Linked DNA regions of Zobellia alginiliquefaciens. The protein of the gene in region 1 binds, or shares a complex with, the protein of each later gene. Links are inferred from orthologs where the notes say so. Each region holds a gene or a part of one and is shown in the gene's direction. Other genes may lie near its edges. The genes, in order: tsaE and tsaD.

Evidence for each region.
Region 2: the proteins of tsaE (region 1) and tsaD are in contact, whole or in part, in a crystal structure (PDB 6N9A), measured with the Thermotoga maritima proteins. The link is inferred for Zobellia alginiliquefaciens from one-to-one orthologs. Residues at the interface, in WP_004082108.1 of Thermotoga maritima: Leu37, Gly38, Lys46, Lys57, Val59, Lys60, Ser61, Thr63, Phe64, Thr65, Leu66, Met67, Val69, Pro71, Tyr82, Arg83, Leu84, Asp86, Asp88, Phe89, Asp93, Ile128, Asp130, Glu131, Arg134; in WP_004082750.1 of Thermotoga maritima: Cys10, Asp11, Arg49, His50, Leu82, Gly84, Gly135, Gly136, Glu154, Thr155, Leu156, Asp157, Asp158, Ser159, Glu162, Asp165, Lys166, Arg169, Leu170, Tyr175, Lys213, Thr214, Leu217, Tyr218, Gln221, Arg222, Asn324.

What each region holds. Positions count from the first base shown.
Region 1 is NZ_CP119758.1:4,743,172-4,746,313, forward strand. The notes cover bases 11-2,815. They hold tsaE (tRNA (adenosine(37)-N6)-threonylcarbamoyltransferase complex ATPase subunit type 1 TsaE), read left to right. Parts: upstream 11-1,110; coding sequence 1,111-1,521; downstream 1,522-2,815. Other genes in these bases: porX (T9SS response regulator signal transducer PorX), read left to right, coding at 11-1,097; P0077_RS19615 (hypothetical protein), read left to right, coding at 1,716-1,865; P0077_RS19620 (hypothetical protein), read left to right, coding at 1,942-2,619; P0077_RS19625 (alanine dehydrogenase), read left to right, coding at 2,728-2,815. Also shown: more of porX, read left to right, coding at 1-10; more of P0077_RS19625, read left to right, coding at 2,816-3,142. UniProt on the Escherichia coli protein: Required for the formation of a threonylcarbamoyl group on adenosine at position 37 (t(6)A37) in tRNAs that read codons beginning with adenine.
Region 2 is NZ_CP119758.1:3,934,561-3,937,792, reverse strand. Bases 244-3,138 are described here. They hold tsaD (tRNA (adenosine(37)-N6)-threonylcarbamoyltransferase complex transferase subunit TsaD), read left to right. Parts: upstream 244-1,122; coding sequence 1,123-2,154; downstream 2,155-3,138. Other genes in these bases: P0077_RS16205 (DUF4159 domain-containing protein), read left to right, coding at 3,086-3,138; P0077_RS16210 (16S rRNA (uracil(1498)-N(3))-methyltransferase), read left to right, coding at 2,223-2,930; P0077_RS16220 (translocation/assembly module TamB domain-containing protein), read right to left, coding at 244-1,041. Also shown: more of P0077_RS16220, read right to left, coding at 1-243; more of P0077_RS16205, read left to right, coding at 3,139-3,232.

The sequences.
Region 1 (3,142 bases):
CAGTTGAAGAATGGACAGACCTCTACAAGCGATTAATATATTGGGAATTACGATTGGAAGATATTGAGGACAGTAGCATGTTTGAGATTCTTGAGTCTCAAAAATCCGAAGCCAACAACCATTTTGGAAAATTCGTAGAGCGAAATTACGAAAGCTGGTTTAACGGAGACGGTCCCGTACTCTCGCACACCTTATTTAAAGAGCTTGTACAACCCGAGCTGAAAGATTCTCGCACCCTCCTTCTTGTTATTGATAATTTACGATATGACCAATGGTATGCTTTAGAGGATACGGTTAGCTCGTTTTACAAAAAGAATAAAGAAGAATCATATTTCAGTATTTTACCCACCGCTACCCAATATGCACGGAATGCAATTTTTTCAGGCCTCACTCCCATGGCTATGGAAAAAAAATATTCTCAATGGTGGAAGAACGATACGGACGAAGGAGGCAAAAACCTTCACGAATCCGATTTTTTAGGTGAGCAAATAAAACGTTTAGGTCTAAATTTAAAATGGGAGTACCACAAAATAAGCACCCTTAAGCAAGGTAAAAACTTATGCCAAAACTTTAAATCCCAAAAAGACAATGACCTCACCGTGCTCGTTTACAACTTTGTAGACATGATTTCCCACTCAAAAACAGAAATGGAAGTCATTAAAGAGCTGGCAAGTAACGACAAAGCCTACCGGTCGTTAACTCAAAGTTGGTTTAAGAACTCTCCTTTATTAGAGATAATTCAGCAGGCACAACAAATGGGAATGAAACTGATCATCACCACAGACCATGGCACGATCAACGTTAAACAACCCTCCAAGGTCATTGGCGATAAAGAAACCAGTCTCAACCTACGCTATAAAACCGGTCGTAGCCTAACTTATGAGGATAAGGATGTACTAGCGGCGCAGGACCCTGCCCATATTCATTTACCACGTATTAATATGAGTAGTTCTTTCATTTTTGCCAAGAACGACTTGTTTTTTGCGTACCCCAACAACTACAATCATTACGTTAGCTATTATAGGAACACCTACCAACATGGAGGAATTTCTTTAGAAGAGATGATCATTCCATTCGTAGTTTTATCACCAAAATAGAAGTATTTATATAATGAACATCACCTATACCGAAAAGGAAATTGACCAAATTGCCAAGATGGTAATTGAGAAGTCCACAAACAAGGTTCTCCTTTTTCATGCCCCCATGGGAGCAGGCAAGACCACTTTAATTAAAGCGATTGCTAAATACCTTGGAGTTGCGGATGCAGGAAACAGCCCCACATTTGGCATTGTAAACCAATATGAAAACAAAAAAGGCCATCTATTAGCGTATCACTTTGATTTTTATCGGTTAAATGACGAAATGGAAGCCTTAGATATGGGTTTTGAAGATTATCTCAATCAAAATGTATGGGTTTTCATTGAGTGGCCCAGTAAAATTGAGTCTTTCTTACCTGAAAACAGTACCAATATAGATATTGAAATCGTGGATATGACCACCCGAAAAATCAAAATATCGTAAACTTAGTTACCGATCGTCGAAAACATCGTTTGGGTTAATTATTTATTGTATAAAACTTGTTAAATTAGTCAACGTGTACGTTTTTTCGGATTAATGGATTGCCTTTAACATTTAAAGACGTACATTAGGAAGTTTTTTTTCCTACTTTTGACCTGTATAACTAATTAATCTTTAATAATTTAAAACCCCTGAAAATGAAAAAATTAGTATTTGGCCTTTTGGCATGTGTAGCTCTTTTAGCCGTTTCTTGTGAATCTTCTAATACAGCTGAAGATGATAGCTTGTACGAAACAAATGCAATTGACAAAAAGACTGCAGAAATTGATGGAGGCAGACGAAAATAAAAACCTGTTTTTTATTAAAAAGGCACTTTTAATTAAGTGCCTTTTTTTTTTGCAATAAAATCCTATCTTTAGAGTTATGATACTGATTATGGCTGATAAAAACAAAATACGAACAAAGTTAATTCTTGAGGGTTTAATAGCTTTCTTCCTAGCCATGATTCCCTTAATATTTTATTTTTACAAGTACATACCTGCGAAATCGGATGCAAGCTGGAACATTCTTTGGTTTGAATTTACGGACAACGGATATAAAGATGTAGCAACTGCCTTCTATTTCTATATAGGTAAATTTGTCCCTCTATCGTTACTAATTATCTGGTTTATCACCTGTAAACAATGGTGGTACCATGTTCTATTAATCCCTATAGCCATGTATAGTTTCCAACTATATAGTGTTCTAAGTGAGGACATCACTAAGATTGACGAAAATGAAATACTATATCTTCTAGGTGTCTGCATGGTAGTTATACCTATTGTTTATTTTATCAGATTAAAACTTGTAGACAAATACGTTCACGGCATAGACCTAGAAGCTATGGAAGCTGAATTGACCGCTTTAAAGAAAAAACAAGCAGCACGATCCAGTAATGCCAAATTGGATAAATTCATTTCTTCTGAAGTTTCTGAACACTCTCCAAAAGAAGACCAGGCCAAGTTCGAAAAAAAAGACACCCCTTCTCCTACAAATAACATTGAATCTAGCTTCAGGGAAGTTCAGCATAAATTAAACAATTGGCTGAATCTTAAATTCTGATTTACATCTTTGTTTTTCTCATATCACAGCCCGTAATCTCACACTAAATTCAACTAAATGTCGTATTTTTACTGTTAATCGCGTGTTACACGATTAGATGTAAAAACTATGAATCAACCTTCTTCTCCTTTTAGCAAACAACAACTGCTTCCACAAGAGGAAACCTTGGAAGTTCTTCGTCAAAAAGGCGAGCTTTTTATTGGCATCCCAAAAGAAAATCAATACCAAGAACAGCGAGTTTGCCTTACTCCGGATGCGGTCAACGCAATAACATCAAACGGTCACCGAGTTTTAATTGAGTCCGGAGCTGGTGATGGAGCCAATTATACGGATCTAGAATACACCAATGCCGGAGGAGAAATAACACGAGACACCAAGAAAGTCTATTCTTGTCCGTTATTGCTAAAAGTTGAACCTCCCACGCTTTCTGAGATTGAAATGATGAATCCGCAAGCGACCATTATTTCAGCTTTACAGATTAAAACCCAAAGCAAAGCCTATTTTGAAAAAATGGCCAAAAAGC
Region 2 (3,232 bases), 810 kb from region 1 along the record:
AGGTAACGATTTACCCAGAATATTAGGCATTAACGAACGTAACTCATAATAACTAGAGGTTACATTTTTCATATCGGCCCGCATGATAAACGGCTGTTTTCTAACGAATAGATTTTTAAAATTAAAATCGCCCCTTATTCCCGTATTATCAGACTGTAGAAAAAGTTCCTTTGTATCCAGATCGTTTAATACACCACTCACTTTTGAAGAAAAATTGACCGTTTTTCCCTTTCCAAATTGATTATACAGTAGGTTTATCTCATCAAAAGCAACCTCAGACTCAACAAATTCGGCATTTAGATTCACCTTATTCAAGAAATCGGCAAAATCTTTTCGCTCATAATCAAAAACCAAATCTCCCTTTAAATGAGAACCAACCGTCTGTATTCGCAAGGAATCAAAACGCATCTGTTGTTTGGTATACTTAAAGTCCGTGGACATCTGCTCAACGTTGATACCACGCTGACTATTAAAGGCCATTGTATTGATATCCGCAGACACCTGAGGGCCTAAAATTTGAAAATCCGATGCGGCAATATTCAGCTCTTTAAAATCCAGTAAAAGTTCATTTTCAAAATTTTCATCTATCAAACGAAAGGTACTATTTGAAATCTCCACATCTGAAGACGAAAAAAAGAAAGGATCTGTACCCGGTTTTCGTGGCTGGCCATCATCAAACTTATCTATAAATACCTCTAAGTTGGTATTTCTATTATCTAAATAAGTTTTCAACTTAAAATCGAGCTCGTCAATTTTAATATCACCAAACTCCAGTTTTCCCTTGCTCAGATTCCGAACACTCAGAATTGAAGTAGTAAGTCTGTTAACGTAAAAAAGTGTGTCTTTTTGGTAATCTTCAATATAAACACCCTCAAGGTTCGTATCCCAAGTAATCAGGGATATACGTAGTTTATCTATATTAATATTTGTTCCAAAATCTTTGTTTAGGCTATCAGTGGCATATTTGGCAAAACTTGTTTGAACGAACGGCAAAGAAAGTATGACCGTACCCAAAATACAGATCAGCACGATCACCATCATGGCTCTAATCAGTATTTTTCTAAGTTTTTTGATAGATCTTTATGTTTTACCTTTGCGACGTCAACTTTTATTCCAAACTCGGTGAAAAACGAAACTATTTATATTCTTGCTATTGAATCTTCTTGCGACGACACATCCGCTGCTATTTTAAGCAACAAAAAAGTGCTCAGTAATGTTACGGCCACTCAAAAGATTCACGAGGAATATGGGGGTGTCGTTCCTGAACTTGCCTCACGGGCTCACCAACAAAACATTGTTCCGGTAGTACACCAAGCTTTGAATAAAGCAAATATCGACAAAAAACTAGTATCTGCCATAGCTTTTACACGCGGTCCAGGATTGATGGGGTCACTTCTTGTGGGCACCTCTTTCGCCAAGTCTCTTTCTTTGGGTCTCAACATCCCATTGATCGAAGTAAACCACATGCAAGCCCACATCTTGGCGCATTTCATTGAAGGGCAACCAGATGGCGCTCCAGAATTCCCTTTTTTAGCCATGACCATTAGCGGTGGACACACTCAAATTGTGCTGGTTAAAGACCATTTTGACATGGGAATTTTAGGGGAAACACTAGATGATGCAGTAGGCGAAGCTTATGATAAAAGTGCAAAAATTTTAGGTTTACCCTATCCCGGTGGACCATTGGTAGACAAATATGCACAAGAGGGAAACCCTAAGGCCTTTCTCTTCCCCAAACCAAAGGTGGATGGCCTAAACTTTAGTTTCAGCGGATTAAAAACGAGCATTTTATATTTTGTTCAAAAAGAAACCGCCAAGAACCCAAACTTTGTTGTAGAAAACCTGAACGACATCTGCGCATCCATTCAAAAAACGATTGTTCATATTTTAATGGATAAGCTCAAAAAAGCGGTAGAACAGACAGGAATTACCCAAATAGCCATAGGAGGCGGTGTCAGTGCCAATTCCGGAATTAGAAACGCACTGAAAATGGCAGAAAAAAATAGAGGTTGGAAAACGTTTATTCCTAAGTTTGAATATTGCACGGACAATGCAGGTATGATCGGCATTGTAGGTCATTTAAAATATAAACAAAACCAATTCACCAAGCAAGATGTTACCGCAAAGGCACGATATGTTCTGTCTTCCAAATAACATTGGTTAATATTTATCACGTCATATTGTGAACCGTAACCGTTCAAAATTGTTTATACCTTTGTGCTATGCAACTATTTTACAATCCAGATTTAGACAAGAGTGTTTCGCAGTTTACTTTCTCACAAGAAGAAAGTAGGCACATTGTAAAAGTACTCCGTAAAAAGGAAGGCGATGTACTGCACATCACCAATGGAAAAGGCTATATTTTTGAGTCCGAAATTTTATTTGCCGACCAAAAAAAATGTAAAGCCCAAATTATTTCTACAAAGAAAAAACACGCCAAGGCACATTGGCTTCATATAGTAGTAGCCCCCACCAAAAATAACGATCGTTTTGAATGGTTTTTAGAAAAAGCTACCGAAATAGGAGTAGATGAAATCACACCCGTCTTTTGCGATAGATCAGAGCGAAAAATCATAAAAAAAGAACGGTTGGAAAAGGTAATTCAATCTGCTATGAAACAAAGTTTACGCAGCTATTTACCAAAATTAAACGAAGCCATACCCTTCAAGGATTTCATTGAAAAAGAACAACTAGGGCTTCTTTTCATTGGGCATTGTGAAGAAGAGGAAAAAGTTGATTTAAAACGTAGAGTTGCACCTGATCAAGACATAACCATTCTTATTGGTCCGGAAGGTGATTTTTCCCAAAATGAAATTAAAACTGCCTATGAGAAAGGTTTTTTACCCGTTTCCCTAGGCGAGTACCGTCTTCGTACTGAAACTGCGGCAATTGTAGCCTGCACTACGGTAAATATGATCAATAACGGTTAATAATTTCCGATTTCATTTTACTATTGCTTGCTTTAGGCTTTTCCTAATTTTAGAACGTATTGTAACATCGCCGTGCAAAACAATACACATAAGAGCAATTCGTATCCCCATCATAATTCATACATTTGATTTATGGTTATTCAGTTTGATTACAAATGAAACAACTTTCGTATTTTGTTATTATCCTCACCCTAGCATTAGCACAGGTTCAGGCACAAGAAGTTGCTATTTTAAAATATAATGGCGGCGGGGATTGGTATGCGAACCCCACGGCACTACCCAATCTAATTCGGTTTTGTAAT